DNA from 3 places in the Actinomadura sp. RB99 genome. Region 3 is predicted to be linked to each of the others. Evidence: riboswitches for the same ligand, from Rfam matches in the RefSeq annotation. Region 3 holds a riboswitch; each other region holds the start of a gene.

Region 1 (9,956 bases), on a different contig from region 3:
CGCGCGCGGAGGACACCGACCGGCGGGGCGTGGTCTCCGAGGCCGAGGACCTCCTGCACCGCCTGGCGGCCGAGGACACCGGGGGCGACGCCGCGATCATCGAGGGGCTGCCCGAGGATCCGGTGGCGCGGGGGCTGCTCGACGGGGCGCTGGACTCGGCGGCCCACCTGGTGCCGGTGCGGGACGCGGACGGCGAGGTGCAGGACTTCCTGTACGCCGAGCTGAACAAGGCCGCGCGGGACCTGTTCGGGCGGGGCGCCGAGGATCTGACGGGGCAGCGGCTGCTGCGGACGGATCCGGGAGCGGCGCTCAGCGGGCTGTTCGAGGACTATGTCGCGGTGCTGGAGGGCGGGCCGACCCTGGACCGCGACTCGATCATGTACTCGACCGTCCAGGGCGGGCTGTCGCGGTCGTCGCGGATGAGCGCGCGGTGCGTCCGGACGCCGACGGGCGTGTGCCTCACCTGGCGGTACCACACCGGGGAGGACCGCAGCGCGCGGCGGCTGGAGCGGGTGGAGCGGCTGGCGCTGATCGGGTTCGGCGAGTGGGACCTGGTCACCGGGCAGGCGGACTGGACGCCGCAGATGCTGGCGAACTACGGGCTGGGTCCGGACGAGGTGCCGCCGGCGCCGCACGACCTGCCGAAGGTGGTCGCCGACGACGACCTGCCGCTGGTCGAGGAGGCCGTCCAGACGATGTTCTCGCGCCGGGAGCCGGTGGAGGCCGAGCACCGGGTGATCGGCAAGGACGGTACGCCGCGGCATCTGTGGGTGTTCGCCGAGCCGGTGCTGGACGACTCCGGGCTGCCGGTGTCGATCAACATCGTCTCGCAGGACATCACGCGGCGCCGCGGGGTGGAGCGGGCGCTGGCGGAGACGCGCCGGCAGATGCTCAAGCAGCAGGCGCGGACGGCCCAGGAACGCAAGGTGGCGGTGACGCTGCGCCGGGCGATCCTGCCGGACGAGGGCGAGGTCGAGCGGCTGCCGGGCTTGCGGGTGGCGATCCGGGCGCTGGCGGCGGAGAGCACGGCGCGGATCGGCGGGGACTGGTTCGCCACCCGCGCGATGCCGGACGGGCGGGCGCTGTTCGCTATCGGGGACGCGGCGGGGCACGGCCTCCCGGCGGCGGCGTCGATGGCGCGCAGCCGTAACGGGCTGCTCGGGCTGTCGTGCACCGGGGAGTCGGCGGGGCAGCTGGTGGGCTGGCTGAACGAGCTGGTCGGCAGCATGGACCCGCCGGCGACCGGCACGGCGATCGTGGGCCATTACCGGCCGGACCGGCGCGTCATGGAGTGGACGTGCGCGGGGCATCTGCCGCCGATCCTGGTGCGGGACGGGCACGCCGAGCCGCTGGAGGTCTATCGCGACCCGATGCTCGGTGCGCTGCCGGATTGGGAATACACGACGATCTCCACGGAACTGCGGCCGGGGGATCTGCTGTTCCTTTACACCGACGGCCTCGTGGAGCGCCGGGACACCGATCTCGATGAGCGGATCGATCGGCTCACCGGCATTCTGCGGGACTCCTCGTCGGGGCCGGAACTGGCGCTGGACGAGGTGCTCGCGCGGATGGAGCACGACCGGGCGGCCGACGACACCACGATGTTCGCCCTGCACGTGGAGTGATCTTCAGCAGGTCAGGCCGACCGTGAACCAGGGTGACGTAGGCCACATCGGCGGGGGAGTAGCGCGGTCCGTGTGATCTGCGCCGCGGCGCGCGGGCGGGCCGTGAAGGGCGGAAGCGTCCCGCGCCTTTTGATCATTTTACCTTTCCCGGGCCGGGGGGCGGTGGCGGGAATCCCCTATGCCGTAAGGGCTTCGGGCCGTCCGGAGAAAGATCGGGAAGGTCCGGCCGGGGGCGGTCGTTGAAGGGGGGTTGCAACGGCGTTGAGCAGGCAAAAGATCCTTTTGCGGCCGGTTTGCTTTTCTTGTGAGTGTTGGTACCTTCTTGCACGAATCAAGCAGCGCGTTCCATGCGTTGCACGCCGGCCGCTTCCATGCGCGGCCGAGGGTCGCTGAGCGGAATCCGCACGCGACGCGCGCCGCATATGCGCGCCCCCTCGAGATCAGTCGCTGAGATACATCCGAATATCCGGCACCGCGTCCCGCGGTGCGAGGCCGAGTCCGTCCAGGTCCACCCGACCGGACGGAGCCGGGGACCCAAGGTTCCAGGGGTGAATCGGCGCGTCCGTCAGGCCGCGCCGTAGGGCTCTTCCATGCCCGAATCCGTCAGCTAACCCGGTAGGCGTCATGGGAGACAAGGAGATTCCCTGCATGACCGGTCGTTTCGATCGTTTTACCAAGAACTTCGCCCCCCGACTGAGCGGGCGCCTCACCGGCGCCGCCTCCCGCGCCGCGCTCGCCCGCATGAGCCCCGAGGACCGGGCCGTGGGCGTCGCCGTGGCGGGTGTGATGGCCGGCGCGGTCGGACTGGCGATCTTCAACCCCCTGGCCGGGGGCACGGCGTCCGCCGAGACGCCCGCCCAGGCCGCCGCGCAGCACCGCGAGAGCGTGGTGTCCGAGCGCTCCGGGACCGAGCACGCGCCCCGCAAGGCGACCCGGTCCGCGTCCCGCACGGTCGCCGCGTCCACCGTGATCAAGCTGGCGAAGTCGCAGGTCGGCGAGAGCGAGAGCCGCAGCGGCTCGACCAAGTACGCGGACTGGTACGCCTCCACCCCGCACGCCGCGGTGACCGCCCGGCGCGACGGCGGCAGCGTCGGCGACTACCGGGGCGCCGAGTGGTGCGACATGTTCGTGTCGTGGCTCAGCGCGCAGACGGGCGTGAAGAACATGGGCTGGGACGCCTACACCGTCCAGCACGCCTCCTGGTTCGAGAAGGCCCACCGCTGGGGCGACACCGCCAAGCCCGGCGCGGTCGTGTTCTTCGACTGGCAGAACGGGTCCCGCGGCGGGATCGACGACATCGACCACGTCGGCCTCGTCGTCAAGGACAACGGCAACGGAACGATCACCACGATCGAGGGCAACACCGACAACGCCGTCAAGGAAAAGATCCGCGACAAGTCCGAAGTCGTCGGCTACGGATACCCCGACTACGCCAAGTCCCGATGATCCGTCCCGCAGGCGAATGATCTGATTCGTGCGGATGGAAGGCGCCCGGTCCTCGACCGGGCGCCTTTGGCGTTCCCAGGTGGTCTGCCGCGACCTGTCGGGTAATGCTAAGCATTGACAGCTTTTGATCTGAGTTGGCCCTTGACGCCTCCTTGCTGGAAAGGAACCCCTGACACGCCGGAGGAGCGGAGGGGGATGCCCATGCGGGTGCGCCCGGATGTGAGCGTGGTGGTGATCGCCTACAACGACGCCGCCCGCCTCCCGCGGGCGGTCGCCTCGTCGCTCGCGCAGTCGCTGGGCGGCGTCGAGACGGTGATCGTCGACGACGCGAGCACCGACGGCACCGGCGAGGCCGCGGACCGGCTCGCCGCGGCGCACCCCGGCCGGGTCGGGGCGGTGCACCTGCCCGTCAACTCCGGAGGCTGCGGCCGCCCGCGCAACGTCGGCGTCGAGCGGTCGGACGGCCGGTACGTGATGTTCCTCGACAGCGACGACCTGCTGGACCGGCACGCCTGCCTCAACCTGCTCTCCGCCGCGCAGGAGACCGGCGCCGACCTGGTCTCCGGGCTCTGCGACCGGGTCTTCCTGGACGTGCCGAAGGGCTCGAAGGACCGGGTCCGGCCCTGGTACCCGTGGCTCTACGAGCGCAGCGCCGTGTACGGGTCGCTGGAGGAGAACCCCGACCTGCTCTACGACACCCTGTCGACGAACAAGCTCTACCGCCGGGGGTTCCTGGAGGACGGCGCGCTGCGCTTCGTCGAACGGCTCCACTACGAGGACCTGCTGTTCAGCGCGGAGGCGTACACGGCCGCCGCGCGCATGGCCCTGATCCCGCACCGGGTCTACAACTGGCTGGTCCAGGACCGGCGGGCGAAGCCGTCGATCTCCAACCGCCGGGACGAGCTGGCCAACTTCGCCGACCGGCTGGAGATCCACCGGCGCATCGACATGCTGTTCGAGCTGCGCGGCGCGGACGGGCTGAAGCGCGCGAAGGACGCCAAGTTCGTCAACCACGACCTGCTGCTCTACCTGCGCGAGCTGCGGGACCGCGACCCGGTGTACCGGGCCAGGTTCCTGGACCTCGCGGCCGGCTACCTGGCCGGGCTGGACCCGGTGGTGTTCGAGACGGCCAACCCGCTCGCCGCGATCGCCGCGTTCCTGATCAGGGAGGGCGACCGGGCGGGGGCGCTGGCGGCGGCCGAGTACCTGCCCGGCCGCCGGTCCGATCTGCACGCCCCGCTGGTGGAGCGGGACGGCCGGGTCTTCTGGGGCGGGACCCCGCCGCGCGGAGACCTCGGCCGCCGCGTCCTCGACGTCACCGACCTCGGCTTCCACCTGTACCCGCTCGGGGAGTTGCGGCCCGCCGCCGTCGTGACCCGGCTGGAGACGCGCGGCGGCCGCGCTCGCCTGGACGGGCACGTGCTGAACCCGCTGGACCGGATCCCGCGCGGCGCGGCGCTGTCGGCCTCGCTGGAGTTCCGCGACCGGCGTGACGCGCGCGGGGCGCGGGTGCCCGCCGAGATCGTCCACGAGGGCGACCGGCTGGCCTGGCGCGCCGAGTTCGACCCGGCCGCCCGGATCCGGCCGATCGGGTTCGTCGACCCGGTCTGGGACGTCCGGCTCCGCGTCGAGGTCGACGGCGAGGAGATGGTCACCCGGCCGGGCGGTTCGGCGGGAACCTCCACCGCGAAGGCCCCGGTCCTGCGCGGCGTCGAGCTGCCCGTGCGGCCGCGCCTGACGCGCCTGGCGGGCGACGTGCTCCGATCGTTCGTCACCGAGGACGGGCACCTGGCGTTCAGGCTGGAGACCGGCAGGCTGGAGGCCGGCGACCCGCGGACGCGTCGCGCGGCCGCGGCCGTCGCGCGGGTCGTGAGCAGCCCGCCGGCGCGGCGCGGCAGGCGGCGCGCGCGGCGGCTGGAGCGCTCCATGCGCCGTGCGCTCGCCTCCAGCAGGACGAAGGCCGCCGTGTTCAACCGGATCCTGACCCGGCTGCCGGTCCGCAGGGGCCTGGCGGTGTTCGAGAGCCATCTCGGGCTGCACTACTCCGACAACCCGAAGTACATCTACCGGGAGCTGCGCCGCTCGGGCCGCCCGGTCGAGGCCGTGTGGTCGTACGCGAGGTCCGCGAAGGGCTTCCCGTCCGACGCGCGGCTGGTGCGGCGGGACTCCTGGCGCTACCACCTCGCGCTCGCGCGGGCGGAGTTCTGGATCGACAACCAGGGGTATCCGGACCGCCTGCGCAAGCGCCCCGAGACCACCTACATCCAGACCTGGCACGGGTCGGCGTACAAGCTGATGGGGCTCGACCAGCCGCGGATGAAGAGCGGGCCCGCGTCCGGCCGCGCCCGGCTCGCGCGGAGCGTGGACCGCTTCGACTGCTTCCTCGTCCGCTCCCGCCACGACGTGGACACCCTGGTCAAGGGGCTCGGCGTCCGGGCGGAACCGCTGCCGGCCGGGTACCCGCGCAACGACCCGCTCGTCAACGGCCTCGACGGGGACGCCGAGCTGGCCGCCGAGGTCGCCGCGCTGCGCCGCTCGCTCGACCTGGACGACGGGCGCCGCGCCGTGCTCTACGCGCCGACCTTCAGGCCGGGGCCGACGGGGAAGCCGGTCGGGCCGATGGAGCCGCCCGTGGACCCGGTGCGGTTCGCCCGCGAGCTCGGGGACGAGATCGTGCTGCTCGTCCGCCCGCACTACCTGTGCCGGGCGAACCTGCCGCCGTCGGCGTCGAGCGCCATGCGGGACGTCGGGGGAGTGGCGGACGCGACCCTGCTGCTCCTGCTCGCCGACGCGCTGGTCACCGACCACTCCTCGATCATGTTCGACTACGCGCTGCTGGACCGGCCGATCGTGCTGCACCTGCCGGAGGACGGCGAGCACGCCGCCGGCTACTTCGACCTGGAGGAGCACGCGCCCGGCCCGGTCACCCGGACCGAGGACGAGCTGATCGCCGCACTCGCGGACCTGGACGCCGCCGGGTCCGCGCACGCGGCGGCGCGCCGCGCGTTCGCCGAGCGGTTCGGCGAGCACGACCGCGGGACCGCCGCGCGCACCGTCGTGGACCGTTACTTCGGAGAGAGGAGCGCCCATGGTTCCCACCGGAACCGCTGAGCACGCACCGCGCGACGTCTTCATCGTCTGCAACAACATCGACGAGATGGGGGGCTTGCAGCGCTGGGCGCACCACATGGCGCGGATGCTGGCCGAGCGCGGCGACCGCGTCACCCTCGTCGGGATCGTCCGGGGGCCGGACGGGCACCACCACGACCACGACGGCCTTTACCGGGTGGAGGTCCTGCACGACACGTGGCGCCCGCCGGTGCTGGAGTGGCGGCCGGACCGGCTGCGGGACCGGGTGAACGCGGCGGCGCGCGGGCGCGACGTGTGGCGGTCCACCGTGCAGCGGCGCGGCGCCGCCCGCCTGACGCGGATGTTCGCGGCGGCCCGTCCGGGCGCCGTCGTGATCGTGCCGCAGGTCTGGGCGATGGAGTGGGTCCGGCGGGCCGGCACCTCGGGGCTGCGGGTCATCGGGATGAGCCACGAGTCGTACAAGGCGAGCCGCAAGTCGACCCGGTACCAGCGGGTGAAGCGGCACTTCGCGCACGTCGACCGGTTCCTCACGCTGACCCCGGAGGACGCGGACGCGTGGGCGAGGGACGGCATGACGAACGCCGACCACATCCCGAACGCCCTGCACGTCACCCCGACCGTCTACCCGACGCTCAACCTGCCGGCGGTCGCCTGCGTGGGGCGGCTGTCCTACGAGAAGGGCGTCGACCTGCTGCTGGAGGCGTGGGAGCGGGTGCATCCGCGCCATCCGGAGTGGCGGCTGCACATCTACGGCACCGGGCCGGACGGGGACGCGCTGCGCGAGCAGGCGGCCGCCGCCGGGCTGGCCGGGTCGGTCGAGTTCCGGGGCGTCGTCGCCGACGTCGAGGAGGCGATGGTCGAGGCGTCGGTGTTCGCGCTGCCGTCGCGCGCCGAGGGGGTGCCGATGTCGGTGATGGAGGCGATGGCGTACGGGCTGCCGACCGTGGCGTTCGACTGCGCGCCGGGCGTCCGGATGCTGCTCGGCGAGCGGGGCGGGGAGACGGGCGGGCTGCTCGTGCGGCCGGGGGACACGGCCGCGTTCGCCGAGGCGCTGGAGCGGCTGATCGAGGACCCGGAGCTGTGCGGCGAGCTCGGCGCGGAGGCCCGCGCGTCGGTGCAGCGCTTCCGTCCCGAGACGGTGCTGGCCCGCTGGGACCGGCTGTTCGACCTGCTGCACCGCGACCTGCCGGCGCCGCGGGAGCGCGCCGCGGGGGAGCGGTCCGCGGTGCCGGCGCCGGGGCGCGGCCGGCCCGCCGTGCAGGCGGGCGAGGTGGAACCGGCCCTGGAGGCCGATTCTTTCTAACAACTGTTTGGTAGAGTTCCGGGCGTGAACCAGAACGAGTCCCCTGCGGACCGGGCGTTCCGCGCCGAGGTCCGCGGCTGGCTGGAGGCCAACCTGTCGGGCGAGTTCGCGCACGCGCGCGGCCTCGGCGGGCCCGGCCGCGAGCACGAGGCGTTCGAGGAGCGGCTGGCCTGGGAGCGCCACATGGCCGCCGCGGGCTGGACGTGCGTGGGCTGGCCCGAGGAGCACGGCGGCCGCGGCGCGACCGTCCGGCAGCAAGTGATCTTCAACGAGGAGTACGCGCTCGCCGACGCCCCGGCCCGCGTCGGGCACATCGGCGAGAACCTGCTCGGCCCCACGATCATCGCGTTCGGCACCGACGAGCAGAAGGCCCGGTTCCTGCCCCCGATCGTCGCCGTCGAGGAGCTGTGGTGCCAGGGCTACTCCGAGCCCAACGCAGGCTCCGACCTCGCCAACGTGCAGACCCGCGCCGCCCTCGACGGCGACCACTGGACGGTCGACGGGCAGAAGGTCTGGACGTCCAACGCCCTCGAATCGGACTGGTGCTTCGTCGTCTGCCGCACCGAGCCCGGCTCGTCCCGCCACCACGGCCTGTCCTACCTGCTCGTCCCGATGAGGCAGGACGGCGTCGACATCCGGCCGATCGTCCAGCTCACCGGCACCTCGGAGTTCAACGAGGTCTTCTTCGACGGCGCCCGCACCGACGCCGGCAACATCGTCGGCGCGCCCGGCGAGGGCTGGAAGATCGCGATGGCCACGCTCGGCTTCGAGCGCGGCGTCGCCACGCTCGGCCAGCAGGTCGGGTTCCGCCGCGAGTTCGAGGGCGTCCTCGACCTCGCCCGCCGCACCGGCGCCATCGACGACCCGCTCCTGCGCGACCGGCTCACCCGCGCCTACATGGGCCTGGAGGTCATGCGGCTGAACGCCGTCCGCACGATGGCGGGCGTCGCGTCCGGCGCCCCGGGGCCCGAGTCGTCGATCTCCAAGCTCGTCTGGGGCACCTGGCACCGCGAACTCGGCGAGCTCGCCATGGACGTCCTCGGCGCCGCCGGGCTGGTCGCCGACGGCGAACCGTATGACCTCAACGACTGGCAGCGGCTGTTCCTGTTCTCCCGCTCCGACACGATCTACGCCGGGTCGAACGAGATCCAGCGCAACATCATCGCCGAGCGCGTGCTCGGTCTCCCCAGAGAGGCTCGCGGATGACGCCGCCCCCCTACGTCCCCGGGCACGGCCTGCTGAAGGACCGCGCCGTCGTGATCACCGCCGCGGCCGGCGCCGGGATCGGCGGCGCCACCGCCCGCCGCTGCCTGGAGGAGGGCGCCCGCGTCCTGATCTCCGACGCGCACGAGCGGCGGCTCGCCGCGTCCGCGCAGGAGCTGGAGAAGGAGTTCGGCGCCGACCGCGTCGCCGCGCTGCCCTGCGACGTCACCGACGAGGAGCAGGTCCGGGCCCTGTACGCGCTGGGCGTCGAGCGGTTCGGCCGGATCGACGCCGCGGTCAACAACGCCGGCCTCGGCGGCACCGCCGAGCTGGTCGACATGACCGACGACCAGTGGGGACGCGTCCTCGACATCACGCTGAACGGGACGATGCGCTGCACCCGCGCCGCGCTGCGTGTCATGCGCGACCAGGGCGCCGGCGTCATCGTCAACAACGCGTCGGTGATCGGCTGGCGCGCGCAGAAGGGCCAGTCCCACTACGCCGCCGCCAAGGCCGGCGTGATGGCCCTCACCCGCTGCTCCGCGCTGGAGGCCGCCGAGTTCGGCGTGCGGATCAACGCCGTCTCCCCGTCCCTCGCCATGCACCCCCACCTGGTCAAGGTGACGTCGGAGGACCTGCTGGACGAGCTGACGCGGCGCGAGGCGTTCGGCCGCTACGCCGAGCCCTGGGAGGTGGCCAACGTTATCGTCTTCCTGGCCAGCGACTACTCCTCGTACATGACCGGGGAGGTCGTCTCGGTCTCTTCACAACATCCGTAGGGTCTCCTCTCCGCACGCTTAGGAACCGACCATGAGTCCACGACGGCGCGACGCCGAGGGCACCGCCGCCGCCCGCGCGGAACGGCGGGCCGAGCTGCTCGCCACCGCCGCCGAGGTGTTCGCCTCGCAGGGGTACTCCGCCACCACCGTCCGGAAGGTGGCCGACGCCGCCGGCATCCTCGGCGGCAGCCTCTACTACCACTTCGACTCCAAGGAGGCGATGGCCGACGAGATCCTGTCGACCTTCCTGGACGAGATGTGGGCGGCCTACGAGCGCGTCCTCGCCGCCGGCCTCAGTGCCCGCGACACCATGGAGGGCGTCATCGTCGAGTCGTTCCGCTCGATCGACCGGCACCGGCCCGCCGTCGTCCTCTACCAGAACGAGTCCAAGCACCTCGCGACCAGCGAACGCTTCCACTACCTGCTCGAGTCGCAGCGCCGCTTCGAGACGATGTGGATGTCCCTGCTGGACCGGGGCGTCGAGGAGGGCGCCTTCCGCGCCGACCTCGA
Region 2 (9,956 bases), on a different contig from region 3:
GATCTGGCCCGGCTTGAGCTCGTTGTACAGGATCTTCTCGGACAGGTTGTCCTCGATCTCCCGCTGGATCGTGCGGCGCAGCGGCCGGGCGCCGAGGACCGGGTCGTAGCCCCGGATGGCCAGCAGGTCCTTGGCCTCCTGGCGCAGCTCGATGCCCATGTCGCGGTCCTTCAGCCGCTCGTCCACCCGGGCGATCATCAGATCGACGATCTGGATGATCTCCTTCGGGGTGAGCTGGTGGAAGACCACCGTGTCGTCGACGCGGTTGAGGAACTCGGGACGGAAGTGCTGCTTGAGCTCCTCCGACACCTTGGCCTTCATCCGGTCGTACGAGCCCTGCTCGTCGTTCTGCCGGGCGAACCCCATGGAGACGCCCTTGGAGATGTCCTTGGACCCCAGGTTCGTCGTCATGATGATGACGGTGTTCTTGAAGTCCACGACGCGGCCCTGCGCGTCGGTGAGGCGGCCGTCCTCCAGGATCTGCAGCAGCGAGTTGAAGATGTCCTGGTGGGCCTTCTCGATCTCGTCGAACAGGACGACCGAGAACGGCTTGCGGCGCACCTTCTCCGTCAGCTGGCCGCCCTCCTCGTACCCGACGTAGCCGGGCGGGGAGCCGAACAGCCGCGAGACCGTGTGCTTCTCCATGAACTCGGACATGTCGAGCTGGATCAGCGCGTCCTCGTCGCCGAACAGGAACTCCGCGAGCGTCTTGGACAGCTCGGTCTTACCGACGCCGGACGGGCCGGCGAAGATGAACGAGCCGCCGGGACGCTTCGGGTCCTTCAGGCCGGCGCGGGTGCGGCGGATCGACTGCGAGAGCGCCTTGATGGCGTCCTCCTGGCCGATGACGCGCTTGTGGAGCTCGTCCTCCATGCGCAGCAGCCGGGTGGACTCCTCCTCGGTCAGCTTGAAGACCGGGATGCCGGTGGCGGTGGCGAGGACCTCGGCGATCAGCTCGTCGGTGACCTCGGCGACGACGTCCATGTCGCCGGCCTTCCACTCCTTCTCCCGCTGCGCCTTCTGGCCGAGCAGCTGCTTCTCGGAGTCGCGCAGCGCGGCGGCCTTCTCGAAGTCCTGCGCGTCGATCGCGGACTCCTTCTCGCGCCGCACGTCGGCGATCTTCTCGTCGTACTCGCGCAGGTCCGGCGGCGCGGTCATCCGGCGGATGCGCATCCGCGAACCGGCCTCGTCGATGAGGTCGATCGCCTTGTCCGGCAGGAACCGGTCGCTGATGTAGCGGTCGGCGAGCTGCGCGGCCGCGACCAGCGCGCTGTCGGTGATCGACACGCGGTGGTGCGCCTCGTAGCGGTCCCGCAGGCCCTTGAGGATCTCGATCGTGTGCGACAGCGACGGCTCGGCGACCTGGATCGGCTGGAAGCGGCGCTCCAGCGCGGCGTCCTTCTCCAGGTGCTTGCGGTACTCGTCAAGCGTGGTGGCGCCGATGGTCTGCAGCTCGCCGCGGGCCAGCATCGGCTTGAGGATGCTGGCGGCGTCGATCGCGCCCTCGGCGGCGCCCGCGCCGACGAGCGTGTGCAGCTCGTCGATGAACAGGATGATGTCGCCGCGGGTGCGGATCTCCTTGAGCACCTTCTTCAGGCGCTCTTCGAAGTCGCCGCGGTACCGGGAGCCGGCGACCAGCGCGCCCAGGTCGAGGGTGTAGAGCTGCTTGTCCTTCAGCGTCTCCGGGACCTCGCCCTTGACGATCTTCTGCGCCAAGCCCTCGACGACGGCGGTCTTACCGACGCCGGGCTCGCCCACGAGGACCGGGTTGTTCTTGGTGCGGCGGGACAGCACCTGCATGACCCGCTCGATCTCCTTGTCCCGGCCGATGACCGGGTCCAGCTTGCCCTCGCGCGCGGCCTGCGTCAGGTTGCGGCCGAACTGGTCGAGCACAAGGGAGGTGGACGGCGCGGACTCCGAGGGGCCGCCGGAGGCGGCCGGCTCCTTGCCCTGGTAGCCGTGCAGCAACTGGATGACCTGCTGGCGCACCCGGTTGAGGTCGGCGCCGAGCTTGACCAGCACCTGGGCGGCGACGCCCTCGCCCTCCCGGATCAGGCCGAGCAGGATGTGCTCCGTGCCGATGTAGTTGTGGCCGAGCTGCAGCGCCTCGCGCAGTGACAGCTCAAGGACCTTCTTGGCGCGCGGAGTGAACGGGATGTGGCCCGACGGCGCCTGCTGGCCCTGGCCGATGATCTCCTCGACCTGCTGGCGAACCGCCTCCAGGCTGATCCCCAGGCTCTCCAAGGCCTTGGCAGCGACGCCCTCACCCTCGTGGATCAGACCCAGGAGGATGTGCTCGGTGCCGATGTAGTTGTGGTTGAGCATCCTGGCCTCTTCTTGGGCCAAGACGACAACCCGCCGCGCGCGGTCGGTGAACCTCTCGAACATCTCGTCGCTCCTCACAGAGCGGTTGGGCAGAGTCCGGAACGTCCGGAACTGTCCTTCCGCATGCTAGCCCGCCCCGAGGAGGCCGCCCGGTGCACTCCCACCAGGAGACGTTCCCCAGCTAAGCGCTGTTCAGTCTCATCCAACTACCGCATCGGTGCGTCATGTTCCCGCTACGCCCCAAGCGAACGGGGGCTTTCCGCAGGTCGTTCGGGGTCGCGTCCGAGGATCGCCGAATGGGGGCGAAGTCCCGGTGTACCTCGCCCGGGCGGACGGGAAACCGGGCGGGCGCTACGCCACAAGCGAACGGCCCGTCTCATGGAGGGAGACGGGCCGCCGGCGCGGGGGTGGCGGGTCAGTTCGCCGCCTCGTACTGCTCGATCACGGTGGCCGGGATCCTGCCGCGCTCGTTGACCTTGATGCCATTGTTCTTGGCCCAGGCGCGGATCTCGGCACTGCGCTCGCGGCTGGACGCGCCGCGCGGGCGGCGCCGCTTGTTGACCGTGCCGGCCTTGCGCGACTTCTCCACGAACGGCAGCAGAGAATCCCGCAGCTTCTTAGCGTTGGCGCCACTGAGGTCGATCTCGTAGGAGGCGCCGTCGATCGAGAACGCTACGGTCTCGTCCGCCTCGCCACCGTCGAGGTCGTCGACGAGAAGCACCTGAACCTTCTGTGCCATGGGGACAGACCTTTCGGCTGGAGCAAACTATGCATTCGGTTGACAAAGATATACCGGGAAGTCTGCGGATGACAATTCAAGTCGAGGATGAACATCCCTTGGCGGCCGGTAACGGCATGACCACCGGTGCGCGGAGGGCGGCGCGGGCCGGGCGGATGGGGCGCCGTTCAATTACCGGGGACGGACAGGGCCGCGGATTTCGGGGTGACCGGCGTCACGGCGCACGGCGCTGACCTGGGCCGGCGAAGGCGCATTGGACCAGGTATCGGGGCGCCGAGGCATTCCGTCGGGGGGACCTCGACTGGAAAAGGTTCCACCGGGACCTTAACAGGGTGGGCACACCCGCACCGCTTGCCGACGATTAGCCCTGCCGTAACGGCACTAACCGGGGCACGCGCCCGGAATACCCGGCAGACCGGCCCGGAGCCCGCCCGACCGGGACCGCAGCGCCGCTACCGGCGGATGTCGAGGGATTACGGGTCGCGATGCCGGGACGAAAATCTGTTGCCTTCCGGCGCTCGGGAACTGGCGGCGGGATGGCGGAGCGTCACCCCGCCGATACCAGTCCATCCCGAAATCGGGGGATAAGCGGCAGATTCCGCCTCGGTGCCCGGTCGACGCGAGACGGCGTCCCATCCCGACTAAGTGCGGCGGGGCCAATGAACGCCGACTCCGTGCGCACCGGGAAGCAACTCCAAACCGGAGGGGCCTTCCGGCACGAGACACATCCTCCGGGAATCCCGCCCGTAACCTGAACACGCCGGGAACGAGCTGGCATTGCCCGGCGAAGTCCGGTGTCCGAAACGGCGCGAGGATCTCCCCAAAGCCCTGCGGCCCGCAGGGCCGGGGCAAAGCCGCGCGGCGCCCCGCGCGGGCGCTCGACGTGATCAGCGCGTGCCGGGGGCGGACGCGCCCGGGACGGCGCGCCGCCAACTCCGAGAGTGCCGCAAACGCCGGTGAATCAGGGCGTGCGGCGTTTTACGACCAGGGTGCCGGCGAGCCTGTCATGGACGGCCCTGCGGTGCGTCCCCTCGTATATGAACCCGGCGTTCGCCACCCAGAACAGGCTCGCCAGAAGGCCGAGAATGTGGACGGGCCGCAGCGCGATCGGCACGGAGTACACGGCGGCCCGCAACACGGCCCGCAGGACGCTCGGACGGCCGTCTCCGCCCTCAGGCGCACCGGCGAAGGTTTCAGGGGCCGCGGCCCGTTCCGCGCCCGTGAGGGCACCCTCAGGGACGGACGGGTCCGGGACGACCTGGATCCCCGCGAAGCGCTTGCCGAGGGTCTGCCCCCACAGGGCGAGCTGCACGGCCTCGTACAGCAGCATGCAGCCCGCCACGGCGGGCGGTGCGACGACATCGAGTTGGTGGCCGGACACGAACTCCTTCACGACGATGATGACGGGCAGGCCGACCACGAGGGTGTCGACGATGCGCGCCAGCAGGCGCTGCCCGGGTTCGGCGAGCGCCGGCCCCTCCCCCGCGGCGCCCTCCACGGGGTCATCGACAGGATCAGCGGCGAGGTCATCGGCGGGATCAGCGGCGGGGTGGCCGTACAGCGCAGGTTCGCCGTCCGGGAGGGCGCTCCCGGTCCCGGACGGCTCATCCGACCCCTGCGCGGGCGTTCGGGGAGTCGCCATCGCGGACCTACTCCGCGTACTCGGCGTACTCGCCGTATCCCGCGCGCTCGTCGATGACGAGGGTGCCGGCGACGCGGTCGTGCAGGGCCTGGTGGAGGGGCTGGTCCCAGATGGCCCACAGGTACGCCATGAGCGCGCCCGCCCAGACCAGCAGCATCCCGTAGGCGAAGTACTGCCACACCATCACGGCGAGGACAAGGAAGAAGAAGACGCCGAGCTGGTACCCCACGTGGGTGATGGCGGCCCGCCAGACGGCCTGCGTCGTCGTCAGCTGGTTCCCGGCCGGACGGGCCTGGACGACGCCGATGCCCAAGAAGCGCTTGCCGAACGTCCGGCCCCACATGGACAGCTGTACGGCCTCGTAGATGAACGGCAGGACGGACAGGACGGCGAACAGCGTGAAGATGATCGGCCAGTTCCAGATGCCGCCGTCGTCCTCCGTCTTGCTCCCGGGCTTCCCCAGCCCGAACGCGCCGACCGTGATGGGGAGGACGAGCGCGAAGCCGAAGGCCGCCACGAGCGTGTTGTCGATGAGGCGGGCCCCCGCGCGCCGCAGGATCGGCGCCAGCGGCATATCGCCGCCCGAGGAACCGCCGTACTGGTCGTAGGACGGCTCATAGGACTCGTACGAGGGCTGCCCCCACTGGTCCTGCTGGGGTTCCTGCCACTGCTGTTGCGACGGCTGCTGCTGTTGCCATTGCTGTTGCTGCTGCCACTGTTGCTGTTGGGGCTGTTGCGGCTGCTGTGACTGCCACTGCTGTGCGGGCGGCTGAGCCTGGCCTTGCCGCTCGGGCTGCTGCCATTGCGGGGGACCCTGGTAGGGGGGCGGCGGGCCGTACGAGCCCGGCCCCTGCGACGACCCGTAGGGCTGGCCGCGGTTGGGGGAATCGCTCATGTGGGGTCAGTCCTCCAGGCGAAGCAACATCCGTGTGTTGCCCAACGTATTGGGCTTGACCCTGTCGAGGTCCAAGAACTCTGCCACGCCTTCGTCGTAGGAGCGGAGGAGTTCCTCGTACACCTCGGGCGCCACCGGAGTACCCAGGATCTGCTGAAAGCCGTGTCGTGCGAAGAACTCCACTTCGAAGGTAAGACAGAAAACCCGCCGGACGCCGAGTTCCCGTGCCGTCTCCAGGAGCTTGGAGACGATGCGGTGCCCGAGCCCGCGGCCGCCGTACCCCTTGTCCACCGCGACCGAGCGGACCTCCGCCAGGTCCTCCCACATCACGTGCAGCGCCCCGCAGGCGACGATGGGCCCGGACTCCCCCGGCCCGGCGCCCTGGACGTCCTCGGCGACCCAGAACTCCTGGACGTCCTCATAGAGCTTCACCGTCGATTTCTTGAGCAGGCGACGGCCCGATCCCGCGTACAGATCGACCAGCCTGCGAATCCCCTGAACGTCGGCGGTGCGCGCACGCCTGATGACGACTTCCACAAACAGGCGAGATTACCGAACTCGCCGCCCGTCCCCGGCCACCGGCGGCCACCCGGCACCGGTCCGGCGCTGCTCCGGGACGTGGCCGAGGGGCACTCCGGGACGTGGCCGAGGGGGCTCCGGGTCTGGCCGGGGGTGGCCCGGGGCTTGACAGGTGCCGGGCCGCGGGCGCCGCGGCGGGCCGGAGCGGTGCCGTCCGCAACCGCCGCTTACCCCCCGTACCGTCCGCCACGACCTGCGAATTCGCATGTTCTGGTTGGCATCCAATGGCGCTTCCGTTAGTGTCCCGCTCTGACACCGGCCTTCCGCGAGGCGGAGGCCGGACCGCCGAGTCCACGGGCCGCAACCAGCGCCCCGAGGAGCCGGGGACCCACTTTCGGAGCGTTCGGGGGAGCACCCTGAGCCGATGCCGTCTGGGGTGAATCCGCAGCCGCGTGGAGGGATGCGCGCGCCCAGCGGACGGGCTGCTCCGGCCCGAACCCGTCAGCTAACTCGGTAGGCGGACGAGGAGAGGAGATTTGGTGCGGACGGCTCGTTTCCGTGTCCGGGCGCTCACGATCGCCGGCGCGCTCGTCGCCCTTTCCATCACGCCCCACGTGGTGGTCCCGCATTCGCTCTCGATGGCGCACGCCGACCCCGACCCGTCGGCCAAGGAGCTCAAGGACCAGGCGTTCAAGCTGGCGGACCAGCTGGAGAAGCTCACCGAGCAGTACAACGGCCTGAAGGTGAAGCTGGAGCAGTCGCAGCAGGCGGCCAAGGTCGCCGCCGGCAACGCCGAGCGCCAGCAGAAGTCCCTGGAGGGCCTGCGCGAGAAGGTCGGGAGCCTGGCCGCCACGAGCTACATGCAGGGCGGCACCGACCCCACGGTCTCGTTCATCTCCGCCCAGGACCCGCAGGTCGTCCTCGACCGCGCCGCCACCCTCAACTACTTCGCCACCCAGGACAGCACGCAGGTCCTCGGCCTCATGCAGGCGATGCAGTCCGCCCAGCGCGCGCGCAAGTCCGCCGAGGAGCGCGCCCAGCAGGTCACGCAGCTGAAGGCGCAGCTCACCGCGCAGAAGAAGAAGGTCACCACCGCCTACGAGAAGGTCCGCGGCAAGGCCGTCAAGAAGGACCCGTCCCTGCTGGCGAAGCTGCCCGTCATCGGCGAGGGCAAGGCCGCGGAGGCGCTGCGGTACGCGATGAGCAAGCTCGGCAGCCCCTATGTCTGGGGCGCCGCGGGGCCGACCACGTTCGACTGCTCGGGGCTGACGATGTGGGCCTACAAGCAGGTCGGCATCAACCTGCCGCACTACACCGGCAGCCAGTGGAACGCCGGGACCCACGTCTCGGAGAGCCAGATGCAGCCGGGCGACCTGATCTTCTTCTACTCCGACCTGCACCACATGGGGATGTACGTGGGCGGCGGCAAGATGATCCACGCCCCGCACACCGGCGACGTCGTCCGCATCGCGTCCCTGGCCGGTCGGCCGATCGCCGGCGTGGTCCGCGTCGCCTGAGCGCTCGGCAGACGCCCGCACGACAGACGCCCCTAGAGACGCGTCGGCAGCAGAGCCGATGGCCGCAGAACACGCGGCAGCGGCGGGTGCCGGCTGGAGAGCCGGCACCAGACAGCCCGGTGCAAGGTGATGTGAACTGCGTCCGCGGCGGCGCTGCGCTCTTGCAGGGACCTACCTGCCGGGCGTAGGGCGCCGCCGCTGCGGGGTCGGACGAGTTCGTATCGCTGGACTTGCTTCCGGTCGGGCTGGTTTCCGGGTGATGACGCCCGCCGTCCCCTGACGGGCGTCGTCGGGTCGCGCTAGATGAGCTGCCTTCTGGCCGCCCACACCACGGCCTCGATAGGGGTGTTGACCTCCAGCCGGTCGCAGATGTTCCGCAACCTGCGGCGCAAGGTCCGTGCGCTCAGTTCCAGCTTGCGCGCCGCCACATCAGCGGTGACACCGCTGGCGATCTGGGCGAGCAACCTGATCTCCTCGTCGCTCAGCCCGAAATCGAGTGTGGCTGTTTCCACTCCGTCCTCCCTCGTCCGTGGTTGATGACCGCGGGGATGCAGCCGTCCGCTGCACAGGCACGGGTTGGGCCCTCGAACTGCATGCGTTGGGTTGCCGGGTCCGGAGCCTTCCGGACTCAGATCATCGGGTCGGGTTCCTTTTCCGTCTCGCGAGCTTGGCCGGAGGTGGCCGATGGGCCGATTGCGGGGTCGTGCGGGGGAACTCCGGGTGACGATTCACTCGTTGGCCACGTGTCAGGGTCGGGTCTGGGTCGTCGGTTCCGAACCCGCTCCCTCCTCGTTGGACTCACCGGATCTCGCCGCGGACGAAGATCGTGAATCGTTTCAAGCTACGCTTCGGCTCGGAACGCTAGGCGGCCGGATCCGGCCCGTCAAGCGCTGATTACGTGCTGTCTGTGCCCGAATGGTCGCAATACGTGACCGGGTTTTCGGGGATTGACAGGGGAAAGCCCAGCTACCTGGGAAAACACCACCGGGGCGGACGAGGAGCGACGTGCCACAGACCAGTATTCGCGAGGTCGCGCGGCGTGCCGGGGTCTCGGTTGGGACCGTTTCGAATGTCCTAAACCGGCCAGATCTCGTGGCCGAAGCAACCCGTAACCGGGTGCGCGAGGCGATCGAGGAGCTCGGATTCGTCCGCAACGAGTCCGCGCGGCGGCTCCGGACGGGCCCCGACCGCACCGCCGGCGAGTTCGGCGACGAGCCGCGCCGCGCGTTCGGCGTCGTCGTCGAGGACCTCACCAACCCGTACGCGGCCGACGTCGTGCGCGGCGCCGAGGAGGCGCTGAACGCGTCGGGCCACGACGCCCTCTGGCTGTCGAGCGACCACTCCGCCGCGAAGGAGGCGCGCTCGCTGGAACTGCTGGAGGAGCAGCACGCCGCGGGCGCCCTGATCGTCCCGGTCGGGCTGGGCAAGTCGCGCATCCGGCGGCTGCGCGCCGCGGGGCTGAGCGTCGTGCTGATGGACCGGGACGTCACCGACGCGTGCGCGGTCCACGTCGACCACGTCGCCGGCGGGGAGCTGGCCGCAGCGCACCTGCTCGGCATCGGCCGCGAGCGGATCGTGTTCGTCACGGGTGCTCCGGAACCGCAGCCGTGCGTCGAGCGGCGCGACGGCGCGGCCCGCACGCTCGTCGAGGCGGGCCGCGGGAAGCCGCCCGTGCTCGTCCAGGGCGCGCTGAGCCCCACCGAGGGCCGGCTCGCGGCGCGGCTTCTCCTGGAGATGACGCCGCGGCCGGACGGCGTGTTCTGCGCCAACGACCTGCTGGCCATCGGCCTGATCAACGAGCTGACCCGGCTCGGCGCGCGCGTCCCGGACGACATCGCGGTGGTCGGCTACGACGACATCGAGCTGGCCGCCAGCGCCGCCGTGCCGCTGACCACGGTGAAGCAGCCGCGGCGGGCGCTCGGCTGGGAGGCCGCGGAGCTGGCCATGGCCGAGAACCGGGAGGGCCGGTCGCACCAGCACCGCCAGGTCGTCCTCCGCCCCGAACTGGTGGTGCGCGAGTCCGCCTGACCTCCCGGCGCCGATCACCGCCGCCCGCTCCCCGCCGCTATTGACATGCTGTCTGAGATCCGCGTGACTTGGCCTATGGAGGACACCAGGGAACAGGCCGCGCAGGACGTGGAGGCGGCGGCGATCCTCGGGTTCGACCCGTCGGACCCGGCCTTCCGCGCCGACCCCTACGCGCACTACCGGGGGCTCGCGGCGGGCGGGAGGCTTCAGCGGACCGCGGTCGGCCTGTGGGTCAGCACGTCCTACGAGCTGTGCGAGGCGGCGTTGCGGGACCCGCGGTTCGGGCACCGG
Region 3 (9,956 bases):
GCGGCCGGGGAATGGATCACGAACCGATTACGATGCAATCTAGTAGAAAATTCCCTCTCATGGCAGAGCCTTGAACGACCTGCGGTTGTAAGATCTACGATGACGCTTCGTAGCCGTCGGTGTGGGTTGCCGTCATCCGGTGGTCGCCGAGCGCCACCCGGAAGGCGGTGTCGCCGCCGGCGTTGATGAACCTGATCCGGACGCGGTCGCCGGGCTTGGCGCGGCACGTCTCCGGATCCCTGGACAGACGGCTGTTGACCAGGAAGTAGGGGTAGCGCACGTCTCCGGCGTCACCGCCGAGCAGCTTGCTCTCGGCGCCCATCAGCATGGGCCCGCCCATGCCCTTGCTCAGCTCGGCGAGGACCCGGTCGGGGGTGCCGGTCACGCCGTCCAGCCAGTCGTCGAGGACCACGATCCATTCGGCGTCGTAGGACAGCGGCTCCTGGGGGTCTTCGACGATCAGCGGTGCGTACAGGCCGCGATCGAGTTGGGTGCCGACGTGCGGGTGGAACCAGTAGGTGCCGGGCTGAGAGGCGGCGAACTCGTACACGTACTCAGCGCCCAGCTTGATCGGAGACTGGGTGACGTCCGGAACACCGTCTGCGTCGTTGTGGAGTGCCACCCCGTGCTAGTGCAGGGTCGTGCCGGCCGGCAGCGCGTTCGCCACCCGGGCGCGGACCACCTCGCCCGCCTTCACCCGGACCTCCGCGCCCGGAAGGCGCTGGCCGTAGGTCGAGGTGCGGACCTGGCGTCCGCCGAGGTCGACGGTCGCTTCGTCCCGGGGTGAGCTGGAAGTCGCGGACGGCGCCGCCGGCGCGGCGCCGCGCGGCCTCCAGCTTGCGGACCTGTTCGCCGTTCGGGGAGACGAAGCCGGGCTTGCGGGACTGATCGCCGCAGGCGGTGAGGGCGGCACCGCCGGCCACCAGGAGCCCGGCGCGCGGGATGGAACGCCGATCGATCGGATTCATGCTGTAACGCCTCGCATTCGGTCATGTGGATGGAAGGAGATCTGGCATGGACCGGGCGCGCGCGGGCGCGGCGAGGGCGTACGGCAATGGCGGACGGCCTCGCGGCGATGCGGCGGCACCCGGTCGGGCCCGCTCCTAGATCCGTAGGACCGCGAGACGAGTGACGGGCAGCCCGAATCCCGGAGGTCCGCGCAGGCGAGGCTCCGAGGACGCGAGCATCGAGCGTCCCCTGCCGGCCAAAGCCGGCTTGACCGTCAAGGCCAGACGGCGCAAGGCGAGGAAGAGTCCGGCGGCCAGCAGGACTGCAAGGCAGACATCGAACGGGTCGGTCAGCATGCTTGTCGCCTTAGCCGCGGCCCGGGAGCGGTCTTGCGTGCCCTCCGCGGCCGTGGCCGCCGACAGCGCCCGATGTGAATTTGGCTAGGGCTTGTGTGTGAGGGCCGACCATCGTCCGACTGGTGGACATCCCCGCGGTGCCGCCGTCGTGGCCGAACATGTGGCCGAGGACGTGCATCGCGACGATCCCGACGAGCAGCGCCACCGACCAGACGAGGACGAGTCGCACGCCCGAGGTCGCACATCGGGAAGAACGATAGTAGACGGGAGAGACGGCCGTCCCCTGGACCACCGATCCCGCAATCTGACAGGCAACATACGGCATGCAGCTACACGTGCTCTGTCGTGCCTCGGAGCCGGTCGGCGGATGCGCGCTTCCGGCCGGTCAGGACCTCCTGTTCTCTACTGTCGGGCCTAGTAGACGAGCGCGTCGTCAGCGGCGTCCGGTGCGGACCTGGTCGAGGCCGAGGCGCATGGCCCGCGCCAGTGCGGTGGCTTGTCCGGTCGCCCAGAAATGCGCGTAGAAGAGCCGGGGCTGGCTCGTTCAGCATGTGCTCGTGAAGCTCGGATCTGGATGCGATGCGCGCGCAGCGCTCAGATTACGGCGTTGACCTGGCCGGAGGTCATGGTGAAGTCCCCATTGACCGCGGCTCGGCCGCCGCCCAGCGACTGGAACATCAGGAGGGTAGAGGCCTGCATCGGCGGAGGCAGGACGATGCGCGCGCGGATAACTGATCTTCTCCGGGGCGGGGACGCGGAAGTGGTAGGTGCCGTTCACGTTCTCGCCTTCGGCGCCGATGATGTGGTCGAGCGCGGCGGCGTTCAGGTCGGTCGGTGCCTGCTGGTGCTGCGACGGGATGCTCGTGAGGGCGAGGGCTGCGCAAATGGTGCGGGCGATGGCAACCGGGTCGCCGTAGGCGGCGTAGTGCAGCCACCACAGCCGCGGCGACTCGTCCTGCAGGTGCTTGTGGATCGCGGCTATCTCCACATTGCCGCGCTGCAGGCAGTCGGTGACCTTGCTCAGCTCTCCGCCGGTAAGGGCTGCCTCGCCGATCACGCCGACCTTGCCGGGAGTGCTCTGGAGGAAGGCGGCATCCGCGCCCAGGTCCATTCCAGGGCTCAACCTGATGCCCGCGTTAGCCACCCGGAGGTCGGTGCGCAGCCACGTGGCCGTGTGGACGCCCCGGCCCTGCGGTCGGAGAGGGGTGCCGATGGCGCGACCCACCGCATCCCAGTCCAGCGTCGCCGGTCACGAGGCGGCCGCGTTGACGAACCGGTTGCGAAGCCTCACTCGGTAGCAATATTGAAACTATCTACTATGTAATCTAGTAGATACCATCGTTGCGAGAAACCTCGCGGAGGCCGAGTGATGACGATGGGAGCCGAGCGTGCGGCGAACGGAGCGGTGGGGCAGTGGCATCACCACCTGCTCACCGCCTCCGCTTCGGCCGCCCTGAGCACGGAGATCATGCTCAGGGCCGCGCTACGTCGAAGCCGTCTCGATCATCGGGCTGATCATGCCTCAGAAGAGCTGCGATCTGGTCGTGTCCGGGTTGGCGCTGCACCCATTGCATCAACGCCGACGAACGTGCGCTCGTGTCCAGGGTGCTGTGCTGGCCGCGGCCCGGCGGCAGGCTGGTGATCAGCGGCATCATGCCCGAGCAGCCGGACTCGGCGGGCTGGCGCATCCTGCGCGTTCTGAGGGCGCAGTCCGACGGCAGGAGGAGCATCGACCGCAGCGGCGGCCGGTTCTTCCGCTTTACCCTGCACGCTCTCCGCGAGACGCCGGCGACGGGCGAGTTCTGGGTCGAGGCCCTTGAGGGTGCCGGGTTCCGGACGGTGGGTCATCGGCAGGTGCTGTCGGGACTCGGGGTCGTATGGGGGACCGCCGACCGGTCTGACCCGGTGCGTTCGGCGACATGCAATTACTATCGACTGTAGTATGCATTGATTTGAGCGGGCAGGGATGTCGGAGGGCGGTAGATCATGGCCGGGCAGCGCTTCGGTGAGCTGGAGGCCGCGATCATGGACAGGCTGTGGTCTTATGGCCGTCCGGCCAATGTCCGGGAGGTTCTGGAGGATCTTCAGCAGGAGCGGACGATCGCTTACACCACCGTGATGACGGTGATGGACAACCTGCACAAGAAGGGCTGGCTGCGCCGCAAGCGCGTCGGGCGTGCCTTCACCTACGAGACCGTCGCCTCACGTGAGGGCTACACGGCCAAGCTGATGCGCGAGGCGCTCGCCACCAGCAACAACCAAGCAGCGGCCCTTGTGCACTTCCTCTCCGATCTCTCCCCGGAGGAGAAGGAGGCCCTCCGAACGGCCCTCATGGTCGTGCGGCCACAGGACGCCGAATGATCGCCATTGCGATCCTGCTGGCGTACGCCGGCGTTCTGGGCATCGCGGGGCCTCGCTTGCTGCATGCACGCGCCTGGGCGGATCGGGCGCCTCGGCTCGGTGTCCTGGCCTGGCAGGCGGCCGTGGCCTCCGTCATCGCGGCCGTGGCCCTCGCGGGGCTTACGAGGGTGCGCCTCAGCCGATCGCCGGGTATGCCGGGCTGTTCGTGGCCGGCGGCGTCCTGCTCTGGACGTTCGGGCACGTGCTGGCAGCGTTGGTGGCCACCGCGATCAATCGTCGCCGCCATGTTCGCACGCTGGCCATGGTCGCTCGCCGCCGCCGCGATCTCGGCGCGCTGGTGGTGGAGTACGACGAGCCACTCGCTTACTGCATGCCCGGTCGGCGCCGCTGCGTCGTCCTCAGCACAGGCGCACTCACCTGCCTCCACGACGACCAAGTGTCGGCCATCCTCGCGCACGAGCGGGCGCACCTGGCAGGCCGCCACGACCTGGCGATCAACTTCACCCTGGCGACCGGCCGCACCTTCTCCATGGTCCCGCTGATGCGGGCCGCTCGGACCGAGGTGCCCCGGCTGCTGGAACTGCTGGCGGACGATGTGGCCGCTCGCAAGCATGACCGGGTCACTTTGGCTGCGACGCTGGTCGCCGTCGCGGGCGGCCGGACCCCGGCCACGGCCTTGGGTGCCGGAGGTGGAACCGCGCTGCTGCGCGTCCGCCGCCTGCTGGCTCCGCACGACCCGCTGTCCCGTCTCGGACGCCTCACCGGCGGCATCGGCATCGCTCTGCTGGTCACCCTGCCGCTGGCCCTGGCCGCCAACCCCGCCATCACCGCCCTCCTCGAACGCCATCGCCACTTCCCCAGGTAAGGACACAGGTGGGGGCGAGCATGTGTCACCAACTCACGAGGTCTTGACGACGCTGATCCGCCTGGGTTTCCTGCTCCTTTCTGGATTCAAGCTTTTCGAGCATCGCGCGGAGTCGATCGAGGTTCCGCAGGCGAGCCGATTTGCGCTCAAGGCAGGCGGCCACGATCTCCGCCGCAGCGGACCTCCCGTCATAAGGGACCTGGGTGTTCGTCTCGGGTAGGTCGAAAAGGGCAAGTTGCTCTCCGGCTGCTTTCAGCTGGATGCCCCAGATCACGGGGTTGCACGTGGGGTGGGCGAAGAGGACGGACGATGACCAGCTGCGCCTGATTCCTTCCACGGGAGGGCGGAGGACGTTGATCATCCATGAACGCCTAAGCGTGTACGTCAGCAGTAGCTCCCTTGGGAACACATCCCCTGGCGAGTCATCGGCCGCTTCATACAGGATTGGGAGAGCCGATCGAGGTAGCGGACCGACGCCGGACACCTGGGCATCGCTTTGGCGAGTTGTTCTCTTAACGTGCTCGTGAGCGGAATCGATCACTTCACTCGCCCTGGCAAGGGCTGATTGCTCGATCTCGGCCGCTCGCGACCGCGCGTCCGCGATGATCCGCTCGGCCTCGGCGCGGGCGTCCGCGACGATCTCATCCGCCTCGTTCCGGCCGGCCGCCACCAAGTCCTGAGCCGCCGCCCACCGTGCGGAGACGCCCATGAAACCGGAAAGCGCAGGGTCCTCGCCGACGTCGTCGACGAGGACTGCGGTGTCCAGGGGGAACTCCAGGCCGTCAGGGTCCGGCTCGCACTCGCACCCGTGAGCCTGCAGCAGTTCCTCCAGCTTCTCCTGGACGTGCTGCCCGGTGATCTGCTGGGTGGCCTCGTAGACGAGACCCAACGTCTCAGCCAGGATCTCCGCGGTCGGCTTGTCGTCGCACTGCGAATCGCTGCGGTCGTTGGGCTCGGTCATGAGGTTTCCCCCTTTCTCGGTGTCGGCGCCTGCTGGTCGAACGAGCGCGTGGTCGTCTGGACGACGATGTCGATGCGCTGCCTCAGCCGGTCGCGGGCATGGCGCAGGTTCGATCGGACGTTGGCCTCATTGGTACCGAGCAGCTGGGCGATCTCCTTGTTGGTCAAGCCCTCGACCGTGTGCCGCATCATCTGACGCTGAGTCGGGGGGAGCCCGGCGATCATTTCGTCCACCCACTGGTACCCGCCGATGCTGGCGAAGGTGGGGTCTTCCGTGTTCTCCGTCATCAGCAAGCCGCTGGAGCCGGCCTCCTGCAGGATCTGGACGAACTGTCTGTCGCTCGCCCGCGCCTTGAAGAACGCGTTTCGGGCGGCCTTGCGAACGTACGCCTTGGGCGCCGTGATCGTCCGCCACCGGCGGAAGGTGTCCGCGAAGGCGGTGGAGGCGGCGTCCTCGGCCTCGTCCAACCGGCCGTCCATGAGCATCACCATGCCGACGACCTTCTTGTACTGGTCCTGGAAGAACCGCTGGAAGGCCAGGAGTTCGGCCTTGCCGGCCGGTCGAGCGTCCCCCGCGACCGACGTTGATCGTTTGGTGTCAACCACCGACTGCCCTCCATCGACGAGCTCCTTCACCCCGGTCCCCTCTTCCGGTACCTAGGTCCGTGGGAGGGGCATGGTGTGAAAGACCCGGCCAAGATTTTTCCCGAAGCCGGATGACGGATGCCGCTCGCTCAGGTCCTGCGGTTGACGGCCAGGGCTACCAGGAGGGCGACGACGGCGGCGGCGAGGGTGACCCAGACCGATCCGGTGACCGAGTAGGCGCTGACGATGGCCAGCAGCGAGCTGGTGAAGACCGACTGCAGGTCTCCGGTTCGCCGATCGTCAGGCTCTGGAGGTGCCTTCTCGTTACCGGCGGTGCCGTCCACCGTCCGCGTGCCAGGGCCGACATTTCCGATCAGGGTGGCGATCGGCTCCGGCGGGCCGGTGATGGTCTCCTCGTCCGCACCCGGGATTTCCAGTGCGGGAGAGGAACTGCGTTCCGCAGCGGTCGGGGGGAACTGAGCTCCCGATGGCCTCAAGAGTATGGTCCTGTTCCGTGAGTGATGGGCGACTTCGAACATCACCTAGGGCTCACAGAAGCTCCTGACGTGAAAGTGGCAGGTCAACAGCCGGATCTCCGGGCCGATTCCGTTCGGCATCACGGTAGCGACGTGCACCGTTCCCGTCGGTCCGGCGGTGCGATCCGCTCGCTCCTGTCAGCCATCAAAGAAGCGTCCCCGTCACCGGGGCTGGGGTGACGGGGACGGGACTGCGGGAGCGGGTCAGGCGAGGCGGACGCCTCCTGCGAACGGGCGGCCGGCGATCGGGGCGATCTTGACGACGTCGCCGGTCTGCGGGGCGTGGACCATCTTGCCGTTGCCGATGTACATGCCCATGTGGTGCAGGTCGCTGTAGAAGAAGACCAGGTCACCGGGCTTGAGCTGGCTCTGGCTTACATGGGTTCCGGCGCTGTACTGGCTCCCGGTGTAGTGGCCGAGGCTGATGCCGACCTGGGCGTAGGCGTACAGGGTGAGGCCGGAGCAGTCGAAGCCCTTGATGTTGGCGCCCTGCGCGGTGCCGTAGCTCGGCCCGGACGCGGTCCCGCCGCCCCAGGAGTAGGGAACCCCGAGCTGGCTCAAGGCGGCTCTCACCGCACCCATGGCCTTGGCGGACGCGCCCCCGGACGAGACGTTGGGAGCCGGACCGGTCTTGCCGGTGCTGGTGCTCTTGCCGAGCTGGCGCTCGACCTTCTTCAGCTTCGCCTGGAGTTCCTTGCGCTTCTTGCTCGCCTCGGCAGTGAGCTGGCGGACCTGGCTCGCCCGTGCTTCGGCGGATTTGCGGGCGCGCTCGGCCGCCTGCATCGTCTGCAGAAGCTGGGTGACGCGCGAGCTGTTCTGGTTGGCGAAGTAGTTCAGCGTGGCCGATTGGTCGAGGACGGCCTGCGGGTCTCCGGATGACGCGAAGTTGACGGTCGGATCGACCGTGTCGTTCTTGTAGGCGTCGGCGGCGACCTGGGCGAGCTTGGTCTGCGCCTGGTCGAGGGCGGCTTTCTGGCGTTGGGCGCTGGCCTTGCTGACCTGGGCTGCGCGTTGTGCCTGCTTGAGGCGTTCGCGCAGGCCGTTGTACTGCTCGCTGAGCTGTTCAGCCTGGTTGGCGAGCTTCCTCTGCTGGGCGGTGAGTTCCTTGCGCGAAGGCTTGGGGGCGGCCTCGGCGGGAGCCGGAGCCACGAGCGCCAGTGTCACAGCGATCGATGCTCCCCATGCGGTGGCCTTGAAGGCACGGCGGCGGGGCATCCTGCTGTGTTCGGCAGCTCCTGGCTGCATGCAACGTCCTCTCCTTGGACGCCTACCGGGTCAGCTGACGGGTTCGGGCCGGAGTCGCCCTACCGCTCGCGCGCGAGCGGATTCACCCCATGGGATCGGGTCCCCGGTTCCCGCGGGCGGGGGGAACCGCGGGATTCGGCGCGGCCGTCGCCGCCCCCGGCGGGGGCCCGTCGCGATGGCTCCTACGGAGCGTAGGAGATAGTGGCCTCATACGCCACCTGAGTACTCAATTTGGGTTGAAGGCCTCAGTGGCCTCAGCAGATCGTGGACAGATCCGCGATCGTCGCGGCCACGACGACCAGGGGGACGGCGACGGCGGACGCGACAAAGGTGCCGGCGACCAGCCGGACGATCCGACGTGGCCTCGGCGGCTCCGCGGACTCCAGGCGAAGTACGCGTTCCGCGAGTCCCCTGGTCGTCGAGCCGGCCACACCGAGGGCTCCCGCAACTCTGGGGGCGGTTCCGAGCCTGCACAGAGCGTCGACGAGCGTCCGGTGTCCGCATGTCCGGGCCGCCGCGTCGTCCGCCGCCATCTCCAGCAGGGGCGGAAGGGACGACTTCGCGCGGCGTACCGTCGGCAGCCACGGCACAAGCGCGTGCACCAGGTCGAGCATCAGCAGCAGAGCATGGTGGTGCTGGCGGAGGTGGGCGCGCTCATGAGCCAGCACTGCGGCCAGTTCGGCGGGCGTGAGGGTCTCCTGCGCGCCCGTGCTGACGACGATGGCGCGCTGCCGTGCGGGCAGCGAATACGCCACCGGGATCGGGTGATCGAGCACGAGGACGTCGGCGTGGCGCCCGTGCTTCAGCATTTCCCAGTGCCGGCGGCGGTGCCGCAGGGCCCGTCCCAGGCGGGGGAGGCTGTGGGCCAGCCTGGAACCGCACGCCGTCAGCAGGACCAGGCTCGCGCCGGCGGCCATGGTGATCGCCGGCGCTCGGTGATGCGGAAGGCAGTTGCGCAGCCACTCCAGCAGCCCGTGGCCTGGCGCCGGCGGGGACAGCAGCGCCACCGCGATGATCCCGACCTCGGCGATGAGGGTCCCTGCGAGTGCGGCGACCCAGCAGACGATCGCGGTGCCCGGGTTCGTGGTCGGATGCCGGAGCCGGTCGAGCGCGGGCCCGGCCAGGCAGCCCAGCAGGACCGCCGAGGCGATCAGACACGCGACCAGGTAGATCACGCCGTCATTCCTCGTCGCCGCCGGACGTCCGCCTGCGGAGGGCTTCCAACAGGTGCTGGGCGTCCTCCGGCGGGACGCTCTCGGCGAACCGGGCGAGGATTTCGCCGTGGTCAGAGGACTCGGTGAGGGCGTCGAGCATCAACGCGACCGCGTATTCCTCCCGCCCCTGGGTGGGGGAGTAGCGGAATGCCAGACCGTCCTGGGTGCGCCGCAGCAGGCCCTTCTGTGCCAGCCGCTCGGCAACCGTCTGCACGGTGTTGTACGCAAGCGCCTTGTCGGCGCTCTCGTTCAGCTTCGCCAGAAGCTCGCGAACGCGCAACGGGCCAGGTGCCGCCCAGAGCACGTCCATGATGGAATGCTCGAGTGATCCTCCCAATCCGGCCACCCGGTCACCTCCGCCCTCCCCACATTCTGCCGGAGAACCTGGGCATCAGGGCCGTACCAGGCGGCGTGCCACCCGTCGCCTGAACCGGAGCCCCTCCGGATGCGTACTAGTGGTACGGCCTCCTCCGCAGAAGCCTCCGCAAGGCGGAACATTATCTACTATCGTGCTTAGTAGATAGTCCTGCGGCCCGTAGGAGCTGCTTCGTGAAGGTCGGACGGTGAACATGCGCAACGGACGGTTGGCAACGCGTGGGGTCTGGTGGGTGCGATCCGCAGTGTTGTGCATGACGGTCGCCGTCCTTGCGACCGCGTGCCAGGGAGGCAGGGCCGGGACGCGCTCCGCGTCGAGCGGTGTGTCCCCGTCCTCTTCTGGCGCCGGGGATCACGATCATGCAGTCGAACGGGGCTGGTGAGGTGCGTCCCGATCAGGGGATCTCGCTCGCCGCGTCCGGTCGGCGGCGGGGTACCGTCCAGGTCGCCGCCAACGGGAAGGCGATCGAGGGCGGGTTGGACGCCGGTGGGACGGTGTGGCGTTCGCGGT

The links. A riboswitch is a leader RNA that binds a small molecule or an ion and turns the genes downstream of it on or off. The one in region 3 is predicted to bind cyclic di-AMP.
Region 1: linked by a shared signal. The riboswitch ahead of amrb99_RS21140 (CHAP domain-containing protein) and the one ahead of amrb99_RS07620 (NlpC/P60 family protein) in region 3 are both predicted to bind cyclic di-AMP.
Region 2: linked by a shared signal. The riboswitch ahead of amrb99_RS23205 (NlpC/P60 family protein) and the one ahead of amrb99_RS07620 (NlpC/P60 family protein) in region 3 are both predicted to bind cyclic di-AMP.

Annotation. Positions count from the first base shown of each region.
Region 1 is NZ_JABMCA010000022.1:109,934-119,889, reverse strand. Features, by position in the region: gene amrb99_RS21145 (SpoIIE family protein phosphatase) at 1-1,625, shown strand, start outside; cyclic di-AMP (ydaO/yuaA leader) riboswitch at 2,106-2,263, shown strand; gene amrb99_RS21140 (CHAP domain-containing protein) at 2,274-3,071, shown strand; gene amrb99_RS21135 (CDP-glycerol glycerophosphotransferase family protein) at 3,267-6,182, shown strand; gene amrb99_RS21130 (glycosyltransferase) at 6,160-7,464, shown strand; gene amrb99_RS21125 (acyl-CoA dehydrogenase family protein) at 7,489-8,670, shown strand; gene amrb99_RS21120 (SDR family oxidoreductase) at 8,667-9,446, shown strand; gene amrb99_RS21115 (TetR/AcrR family transcriptional regulator) at 9,478-9,956, shown strand, end outside.
Region 2 is NZ_JABMCA010000026.1:57,034-66,989, forward strand. Features, by position in the region: gene amrb99_RS23180 (ATP-dependent Clp protease ATP-binding subunit) at 1-2,388, opposite strand, end outside; gene amrb99_RS23185 (Lsr2 family protein) at 2,741-3,064, opposite strand; gene amrb99_RS23190 (RDD family protein) at 4,026-4,706, opposite strand; gene amrb99_RS23195 (RDD family protein) at 4,714-5,601, opposite strand; gene amrb99_RS23200 (amino-acid N-acetyltransferase) at 5,608-6,144, opposite strand; cyclic di-AMP (ydaO/yuaA leader) riboswitch at 6,467-6,656, shown strand; gene amrb99_RS23205 (NlpC/P60 family protein) at 6,660-7,637, shown strand; gene amrb99_RS23210 (LuxR C-terminal-related transcriptional regulator) at 7,937-8,149, opposite strand; gene amrb99_RS23215 (LacI family DNA-binding transcriptional regulator) at 8,643-9,665, shown strand; gene amrb99_RS23220 (cytochrome P450) at 9,741-9,956, shown strand, end outside.
Region 3 is NZ_JABMCA010000005.1:247,355-257,310, forward strand. Features, by position in the region: gene amrb99_RS50760 (multicopper oxidase domain-containing protein) at 95-622, opposite strand; gene amrb99_RS07575 (hypothetical protein) at 1,104-1,304, opposite strand; gene amrb99_RS07585 (DUF1259 domain-containing protein) at 1,849-2,529, opposite strand; gene amrb99_RS07590 (hypothetical protein) at 2,901-3,245, shown strand; gene amrb99_RS07595 (BlaI/MecI/CopY family transcriptional regulator) at 3,291-3,665, shown strand; gene amrb99_RS07600 (M56 family metallopeptidase) at 3,871-4,530, shown strand; gene amrb99_RS07605 (hypothetical protein) at 4,556-5,491, opposite strand; gene amrb99_RS07610 (RNA polymerase sigma factor) at 5,488-6,126, opposite strand; gene amrb99_RS07615 (hypothetical protein) at 6,225-6,617, opposite strand; gene amrb99_RS07620 (NlpC/P60 family protein) at 6,816-7,775, opposite strand; cyclic di-AMP (ydaO/yuaA leader) riboswitch at 7,860-8,007, opposite strand; gene amrb99_RS07625 (M56 family metallopeptidase) at 8,111-9,031, opposite strand; gene amrb99_RS07630 (BlaI/MecI/CopY family transcriptional regulator) at 9,036-9,416, opposite strand; gene amrb99_RS07635 (Ig-like domain-containing protein) at 9,806-9,956, shown strand, end outside.